Regions from separate parts of the Exiguobacterium sp. MH3 genome, predicted to be linked through region 2. Evidence: riboswitches for the same ligand, from Rfam matches in the RefSeq annotation. Region 2 holds a riboswitch; each other region holds the start of a gene.

Evidence for each region. A riboswitch is a leader RNA that binds a small molecule or an ion and turns the genes downstream of it on or off. The one in region 2 is predicted to bind S-adenosylmethionine.
Region 1: linked by a shared signal. The riboswitch ahead of U719_RS14525 (carboxylesterase) and the one ahead of U719_RS12625 (methionine ABC transporter ATP-binding protein) in region 2 are both predicted to bind S-adenosylmethionine.
Region 3: linked by a shared signal. The riboswitch ahead of U719_RS15085 (Na+/H+ antiporter NhaC family protein) and the one ahead of U719_RS12625 (methionine ABC transporter ATP-binding protein) in region 2 are both predicted to bind S-adenosylmethionine.

Annotation. Positions count from the first base shown of each region.
Region 1 is NC_022794.1:2,810,787-2,813,914, forward strand. It holds gene U719_RS14520 (methionine ABC transporter ATP-binding protein) at 1-653, opposite strand, end outside; SAM riboswitch class I at 740-843, opposite strand; SAM riboswitch class I at 1,093-1,194, shown strand; gene U719_RS14525 (carboxylesterase) at 1,262-2,020, shown strand; gene U719_RS14530 (thymidine kinase) at 2,102-2,716, opposite strand; gene U719_RS14535 (DedA family protein) at 2,900-3,128, shown strand, end outside.
Region 2 is NC_022794.1:2,398,345-2,401,472, reverse strand. It holds gene U719_RS12630 (bifunctional cystathionine gamma-lyase/homocysteine desulfhydrase) at 1-1,028, shown strand, start outside; SAM riboswitch class I at 1,086-1,190, shown strand; gene U719_RS12625 (methionine ABC transporter ATP-binding protein) at 1,269-2,291, shown strand; gene U719_RS12620 (methionine ABC transporter permease) at 2,288-2,953, shown strand; gene U719_RS12615 (MetQ/NlpA family ABC transporter substrate-binding protein) at 2,986-3,128, shown strand, end outside.
Region 3 is NC_022794.1:2,899,319-2,902,446, reverse strand. It holds gene U719_RS15095 (aldo/keto reductase) at 1-277, opposite strand, end outside; gene U719_RS15090 (hypothetical protein) at 435-638, shown strand; gene U719_RS15085 (Na+/H+ antiporter NhaC family protein) at 682-1,992, opposite strand; SAM riboswitch class I at 2,073-2,177, opposite strand; gene U719_RS15080 (metal ABC transporter solute-binding protein, Zn/Mn family) at 2,247-3,128, opposite strand, start outside.

The sequences.
Region 1 (3,128 bases), 410 kb from region 2:
TTCCCAGCTTCGATGACGGCTACACGATCGCAAATCTCCCGGATGACGCCCATCTCGTGGGTAATCAAAAGAATCGTGATCCCGTACTCTGCATTGATCCGTTTTAATAACTGAAGAATATGATGTGTCGTCTGGGGATCAAGTGCTGACGTCGCTTCGTCACATAAAAGGACGGAAGGTTGCGTCGCGAGTGCCCGGGCGATACCAACGCGCTGTTTCTGCCCACCCGACAATTGATCTGGATAATGATCCGCCTTGTCCGCGAGATCGACGAATTCGAGCAACTCCGTCACCCGACGGCGAATCTCATCTTTCTTGACGCCTGCGAGAACGAGTGGTTTTGCAACGTTCGTAAAGACCGTGTTCGCATTCAATAGATTGAAGTGCTGAAAGATCATTCCAATCCGTTGTTTTGCTTGGCGTAATTTTTTCGGAGACAGTTGCGTTAAATCTTCCCCATCGACCGTCACCGTTCCTGACGTCGGTCGTTCTAACAGATTGACACAGCGGAGCAGTGAACTTTTCCCGGCACCGCTAAAGCCGATGACACCAAAGATTTCGCCTTTCTCGATCGTCAGGTCGACACCGTCGAGCGCTGCAATCGTCTGATCTTTCGTGACGTACGTTTTTTTGACTTGATGAAATGCAATCATTCCGTTTTCCCCCTTCATTCAACAAAAAAGGTCCCTTCTTGAGAAACAAGAAGAGACCTGGATCCGCACAGTGGCAGAATCCACTCCACTCATCTCTCAGACATCTGTCTGATGGAATTGGCACAGTGCTCATAATGAGTCTGTTGCCGAGGTTTCGTAGGGCCAGTCCCTCCACCTCTCTGGATAAGTATTGCGGTATGAAATTCGTATGTGTGTTGTTGCGTTGTTGCTTATGTCGTAAAACTAATTTTTACATTACGGGTCGAAACTTTAAAAGTCAACCAACTTTGCAAAAATAATCCATTTGGCGCATATCGATGGATTTACAAGTTATGAATTAGCTTAATGAACGGATCACGATTCGTCAAGAAAGATTTGACAAGTCATTTTTGGTCGTGCTACCATCGTTTCAATGATTATTCCGACAATTCCAATATGATATTTATCAAGAGTGAACGAGAGACCTGGCTCTATGACTTCACGGCAACCTGCAATTTGTAAGGTGCTCCGACCAGCAAAGCGCGGCTTTGGATGATACGGTGAAAAACTCGTGGGCGTCCAAGCAGTGACGTCGACGAGTTTTTTTCATGAATGGAGGAAAAATAGTAATGATGAACTATCCTGTATTGACTGGTGCTGAAGCGTTTTATTTTCAAGGTGGATCGATCGGCATTCTAATCTGTCATGGTTTTAACGCCACTCCGCAAAGTGTCCGGGACGTCGGTGAGGCATTCGCTGCTGAAGGTTTTACCGTCTATGCCCCGCGCTTACGTGGACATGGAACGAACGTCCGCGAGTTCGAACAATCGACTGCTCGATGTTGGAAGCAAAGCCTGCAAGACGGCTATGAACGTTTACAAGAAACATGCGATCAAGTCTTCGTCATCGGTCAATCGATGGGTGCGACGCTTGCGCTGTCGCTCGCCGCTGACGGGATTCCGTTTGCCGGCATCATTACGATCAATGCCGCACTCTCCGTTCCATCCTATGAATCACTTTCGTTCGAGGACGGTCCAGAGTATTTACCGGAAGGCGCACCGGACATTAAGCGAGCAGCCTTTGAAATCATCTATGATCTTGTTCCGAGCCGTTGTGCGTTCGAACTTGTTCGCCTAATGGATGAAACAAAAGGACGCCTTGGATCGATCCTTCTACCGACATTGATTCTTTACTCAGCGACCGATCACGTCGTTCCACCTTCGAGCTCGGATTATCTGCACCAGCACATCGGAACAAATGATAAACGAAGCTACTGTTTACTGAACTCGTATCACGTTGCGACACTCGATCATGATCAGGATTTGATTGTTCGTGAGACGATTCGCTTTATCGAACAATCGTGTCAGTTTTCGCAAGAAACAGGCTGAATCAAAAAAACAGCTATTCGTTTCCATATGGAAGCAAATAGCTGCTACATCAAAGGACGACCATCATCGGTACGTCTTTTTTTAATTTTCTTGGTGCTGCACCGATTGGAGCGGCTTCGGTTTTCCAGGTACCTCATGGCAATGACGGCAACGTGGCTCATACGATTCCGACGCTCCGACTAGGATGATCGGATCATCATAGTTGGCTGGTTTCCCATCAATCAAACGTTGTGTCCGGGAAGCCGGATCCCCACACGAAAGACAGATGGCTTGTAGTTTCGTCACGAATTCTGCGCGCGCCAGTAATTCAGGCATTTTCCCAAATGGCTCTGCCCGGAAATCTTGATCAAGGCCTGCACAAATGACGCGTTTTCCGTCTTGTGCGAGTGCTTCGATGACTTGTACGATCTCATCATCAAAGAATTGAACTTCATCGATCCCGACGATTTGTGTTTCTTCTGCTACTGCCGCATAAAGATCACGACTCGTCGCCATCGGAATCGCTACGACAGAGTTGCCAACGTGAGAGACAACATGCTCTTCATGGTACCGGTCGTCGATTGCCGGCTTGAATACTTGCACGGGCAGTTTGCCGTACTGCGCCCGTCTGACACGACGAATCAACTCTTCCGATTTCCCGGAAAACATACTGCCACAAATTACTTCGATCCAGCCGTACTGATTTATTACATGCATCATCGTCCGACACCGTCCTCTAAAAATAGTCACTTTAACGAGTATAGCCCGAAACGGTATCGAGAAAAAGGGTTGACTTCCGGAAATCAAAATTCATTTTTTCTTTCCCTAGAATTTTTGTCCTTTCATTCCAACTGCCCCCTATTTCCTGTACACTGAAGAAGAAGATTCTCACGAAAGAAGGTGTCCCCGATTCATCATCTCTTACATGACATCCTGCACCAATATGGTGCCCTTGGTCTCTCCGTCCTTCTCGCAGGTGGTATCGTGGGATTGCCGGTTCCTGATGAGACCCTGCTCGTTTTGTCCGGATTTTGGATGCATCAAGGCAATCTACCACTCGTCGGTACGATTCTCGCCGCTTACGCCGGCAGTTGCATCGGGATGACGATCAGCTATTTACTCGGATTAA
Region 2 (3,128 bases):
GGACAGCGAACCCGACACGGACGAGCATCGAACGATTGATTGCGGATCTCGAGGGCGGCGCACGTGGTTTTGCGTTCGGTTCTGGGATGGCAGCGATCCATGCCGTCTTCCACTTGCTTGAGTCTGGCGACCACATCGTCATGACGGATGACGTCTACGGTGGTACGTTCCGCTTGATGCAACGCGTCTTACCGAAGTTCAACATCCAAGTGACATTCGTCGATACGACGGATCTTGCGGCAACGGAAGCAGCGATCCAAGACAACACGAAGATAGTCTACGTCGAAACACCGACGAACCCGTTGTTGAAAGTTACGGACATTGAAGCAATCGCAACAATCGCCAAACGTCACGATCTTAAACTCGTCGTCGACAACACGTTCGCGACACCATACCATCAACAACCACTCGCACTTGGTGCAGACATCGTCTTGCACAGTGCGACGAAATACATTGGCGGACATTCGGACGTCGTCGCTGGACTTGTCGTCGTCAAAGATGATGCGCTCGGCGAAGAGCTGCACTTCATTCAAAACTCGACAGGCGGCGTGCTTGGACCGCAAGACAGCTTCTTGCTCGTCCGTGGTCTTCGTACACTCGGTATCCGGATGGATGCGATCGAAGAGACAGCACATGATCTCGTTGCGTTCCTACAAGCGCAAGACATCGTCTCGAACATCTTCTACCCAGGACTTGCATCGCATCCTGGTCACGACATCCAAGCGAAACAAGCGACTGGATTTGGTGGGATGATCAGCTTTGATGTCGGTTCAGCAGCGAACGCAGAAAAACTCGTCGAGGCGACACACTTCTTCACACTCGCTGAGAGTCTTGGTGCCGTCGAGAGTCTGATTTCGGTGCCTGCACGGATGACGCACGCGTCGATCCCAGCAGAACGTCGGGCAGAACTCGGCATCACGGACGGTCTCGTTCGGATTTCAGTTGGACTTGAGGATGCGGAAGATTTGAAAGAAGACTTAACACGTGCTTTCACGTTCCTCGAAAAAGTTTCTGAAAAAACTGTTTGACAACAAAAATAACCCCTGCTAATATTCAGAATATATTCTACAAACTTAATACCGAAACTCTTATCGAGAGTGGTGGAGGGACTGGCCCGATGAAACCCGGCAACCGCGGATCTAATCCGAAGTGGTGCTAATTCCAGCAGACAAAAGTCTGGGAGATGAGAGCAAATGGTTTTGTGTACTGAAAAGTGCGCGCGTTTGCTCTAAAACGCGCGCACTTTTTTTATTTTAGGAGGGACAGTTGTGATTCGTTTACAAGACGTAGGAAAGATTTATCGCTCAAAGCGCGGAGCGGTCGAAGCCGTCGCGAATGTCGATCTGACAATCGAGCGCGGTGAAATTTTTGGAATAATCGGTTATTCCGGAGCAGGGAAATCGACCCTGATCCGATTACTGAATATGCTCGAAGCACCAACGAGTGGTTCGATCCAAATCGATGGTGTTGAAATGACATCACTAAAACCTAAGGAATTACGAGGCGTCCGCAAGAATGTCTCGATGGTCTTCCAACACTTCAACTTACTATGGTCACGGACGGTTGAAGAGAACATCATGTTCCCACTCGAGCTCGGTGGCTTCCCGAAAGCACACCGCAAGGAACGGGTCGCGGAACTGATCCAACTCGTTGGTTTGGACGGACGCGAAAAAGCCTATCCGTCACAATTATCCGGTGGTCAAAAACAACGTGTCGGTATCGCTCGGGCACTGGCATCGAACCCGGACGTTCTCTTATGTGACGAGGCAACAAGTGCACTCGATCCGAAGACGACGGACTCAATCCTTGAGTTACTCGTCGACATCAATGAAAAACTGAAACTGACGATCGTCTTGATCACACACGAGATGCACGTCATTCAAAAAATCTGTCACCGGGTCGCCGTCATGGAAGCCGGTAAAATCGTCGAGCAAGGACCGGTCGCAGAAGTCTTCCGTCATCCGAAGCAAGCGATGACGAAGGAATTCGTCAAACAATTGACGTCGCCGTCGGAGAACGAGTTAACGTTCGCGAAACTACGCGAACGGTACCCAACCGGAAAAATCGTTCAGTTGACGTTCGTCGGATCGACAGCAGAAAGCCCGATCCTCGCGGAAGTCATGAAGGATTCGCCGGTCCTGTTCAATATCATCGGCGGAAACGTCGGTCAATCACAGGAAGGGGCACTCGGTACACTGTTCATTCAGTTGATCGGGGAAACAGAAGCAACACAAGCGGTCATCACGAAGCTTCAAGCCAGTGATGTTGAAGTGGAGGTGGATCACCGATGATTTCATTCTTTGACAATCTAGATTGGGACATGGTGTGGGAAGCGACAGGCAGTACCGTCTATATGACGGCAATCGCTGGGGTTTCGACATTCGTCCTCGGTTTGATCATTGGTTTACTATTGTATGCGACAAACGAAGAGTTATTGTTCAAGAATCGGGCGTTCTATTCAGTGTTGAGCTTGGTCGTCAACGTCTTCCGTTCGATTCCGTTCATCATCTTACTGATTTTATTGATTCCATTTACGACGGCAATCGTCGGTTCGTTCCTCGGACCAACGGCAGCACTACCGGCACTGATCTTCGGTGCTGCACCATTTTACGGTCGGATGGTTGAACTCGCGTTACGCGAAGTCGATAAAGGTGTCATCGAGGCAGCCGAATCGATGGGCGCGACGAAGTTCCAGATCATCTATAAAGTCTTAATCCCGGAAGCGTTGCCTGCCATCGTTTCTGGTATCACGGTCACACTCGTCTCACTTGTCGGTTATACGGCAATGGCCGGAGTAGTCGGCGGAGGTGGACTTGGGGACATGGCCTTCATCGAAGGATTCCAGCGTTCTCAAAACGATGTCATCGTCATTGCGACACTCTTAATCTTAGCGATCGTCTTCGTCATCCAAATCATTGGTGACTTGCTGATCCGCGCAATCGATAAACGTTAATTCGAAACTTAATCATATTGGAGGAATCATTCATGAAAACTTGGAAAAAATTCGTAGGTACTGCTGCTGTATCCGTCTTAGCTATTAGCCTTGCTGCATGTGGCGAAAAATCATCAGGATCAGGTAGCGACGACAAAACACTCGTCGTTGGTGCTTCGAACGTACCGCACGCTGA
Region 3 (3,128 bases), 500 kb from region 2:
GCGATTCTGCGAATGCTTCCTTCGTCCGACCGGCACGAATATCATCGTTCCAGACTTTTGACGTTAAGAAGAGATCCTCACGTTTCACGCCGCTTTCCTTGATTCCTTTTGCGACACCGCGCTCGTTTTTGTAGACAGCAGCTGTATCGATGTGACGATAGCCGACACGTAGTGCTTCAGCGACAGCAGCAGGTGCTTCTGTCTCTTCATCTACTTGCCAGACACCGAATCCGATTTGGGGAATCGTAATACCGTTTGAAAGTTTTGCGTATTGCATGTGTTACTCCTCCTCATAAAACGTAGTTTAGATTTGCTCGTTTAGTTTAGCATGAACGAACGAAGACGTCCGTTTCCATGCTCATGGAGGAATGAAATAAGGTAAAATAGAAAAGAATCATGAGATTTAATCGTGTGTTAAAAGAGGGGGAGAAAAGATGGCTCAAAAGAATAAAAAGCTATCCAAATGTACTTGGCTTAGTATTGGCGCCTTGTTAGTAACGCAGGCAGTGGGTCTGTTTCTTAGTGCGCGAAAGTCAGGACGTAATCCATGGGTTTGGGGAGGTGCTGGACTCGTTCAATTCCCGCTTCCGGCAATCGCTTACTTAATCTTAGAACGACAAGCGAAGCAGAAAAAATAATAAAACAGATCCAATCGTCGACGCGATTGGACCTGTTTTATGGTTACGAAGAAATTCTTTCTTGCTTCGTCGCTGTCTTCTTCATGCGTGGCAATCCAAAGAAGATGGCAATCGATCCACAGACGAAGAGCAGGAACGGATAGAACAGATACGGAATCAGTTCCGGTGAAGCCGTTTTCGTCAATTCTGCTGCAATCAAGAGTTGCGCGCCATACGGAATGATGCCTTGGATACCACAAGAGAAGATATCGAGAATACTCGCTGATTTCTTACGATCAATCTCGTACGTATCAGCGATTTCAGCCGCCAGTGGTCCAGCGACGAGAATCGAGATCGTATTGTTCGCCGTTGCGAGATTCGTCGCACTGACGAGTGCTGCCATACTGAATTCGGCACCGCGACGCTGAGAAATCTTGCGCGTCAACGTCTCTTTCAAGTAGACGATTCCACCGTTGAACGTGATCAAGCTGACGAGACCACCCATGAGGAGTGTCAAGATGGAAATCTCCGCCATGCCCATCATTCCTTTTGACATCGAGAGGACGAAACCGCTTAAGCCGAAGCTACCGTCAATCATACCGATGATACCAGTGAGCAATGTACCACCGACGAGGACAAGGATGACGTTGACACCAAATAGCGCAAGGACGATGACAGCGAGATATGGAATCAGCTTGTAGAACTCGAATGCTTTGGCCGTTACCGCATCGCCAGAGCCAGAAACGAACGCAAGTAAGATGATCGTCAAGATAGCAGCTGGGAGAACGATCATGAAGTTCGTCCGGAACTTATCGCGCATGTTCGTTTTTTGGGTACGGACGGCAGCGATCGTTGTATCCGAGATGAACGACAGGTTATCGCCGAACATCGAACCACCAACGACTGACGCTGCTGCGATCGCAACGTTGATGCCTGTCGCTTCATGAATACCGAAGGCGATCGGCGCGAGTGCAGCAATCGTTCCAGTCGATGTTCCCATTGCCATCGAGATGAAGGCAGCGATGATGAACAGACCACTCATCAGTAATGACGGAGGTAGGAACGTCAAAGCAGCATTGACGGTTGCATCGATGGCACCGATTGCTTCTGCCGTTCCAGAAAACGTACCGGCTAATAAGAAGATGAAGACCATGATCATGATATCGGGATTTCCGGCACCCGTTGCGATTCGTTCGACCGTTTGATTGATGGATCCTTTCGTTGTGATTGCAGCAAAGATCAAAGCGATCAATGCGGCGATAAGGATCGGAAATTTGTAAAAGTCGTCATAGAAGATCCCGGCTCCGATGAAGAGGACCAGGAATACGACGAGGGGAAGCAGTGCCCATTTGTTAGGCGTGATCGTTTCATTCATTGTTGACACCTCGTTTCTCAAAGATACAAAAAAGACCCCTTCGCAAGAAAGAAGGAGGTCTTTATGAAATAAAGACGCTCTTCTTATCTCTCAAGCTTTCGCTTGCTGGATTTGGCACAGTACGAATCAAATCGTCCGCTGCCGAAACATCATTGGGCCAGTCCCTCCGTTTCTCGCGATAAAAAGAAGTCATTCAATTGTTGTAAAACACGTTTCTTACCGTACCGCATTGAGTAACGCGTGTCAACTGTACTTTACTGAAGTGCTTGTTTTAACGTCTGGACGTTTTCTTCCATCAATTTAAAATAAGAGCTGTTTTGCTGTGCTTTCGTGACGGACTCTAGATTATGAATCGTCACGGATTCAGCTCCGATTTCTTTTTGGATGACACGTGCGACCTTCGGTGAGACCGTCTCTTCGAACGCGACGTATTTCAAATCATGCATCCGTGCTTCTTTCACTAAAGCAGCCAGTTGCTTTTGTGACGGTTCATCGGAAGGAGAAATTCCCGCGATCGGCAGTTGTGTGAAACCATATCGTTCTGCGAGGTAACCGTAAGCGGCATGCGTAACGAGAAGTTCTTTTTTCGATCCATCAGCGACGGCTTGTTTGAATTCTTTATCTAGTGCGTCAGCTTGCTGATCGAACGCTTTTAAGTTTTTCTCGAATGTCGCTTTGTCTTTTGGTACTTCTTTTGATAAAGCAGTTGTAATCGAGCGTGCCATTGCTTTTGCATTGGTAGGATCGAGCCAGACGTGTGGATCGTATTTTCCGTGGTCATGGCCTTCTTCTTCATGCGCAGGTTCATCCGTTGCGTGATCATCGTGCCCTTCTTCTTCGTGGGCATGTTCGTCTTCACTATGCCCCTCTTCTTCATGTGCATGAAGCGTAGCATCAGATTCCAGTAAGTTGACGTCCTTACTCGTCTCGACGAAGCGGACGTCCGTGCCGTTTAGACTCTCCTGAATTTTTTTCGAATATGGCTCGAGCGTCGTGCCCGTTAAGAGGAACAAGTCACCCTTAGCAATTTCAGTGAGTTGTTTTGACGTCGGCTCGTAAGAGTGAGGATCTGCTCCAGGTGGGACGATCATCTTGACGTCGACTTGATCACCACCGATTTCGCGGGCAATAGCAGC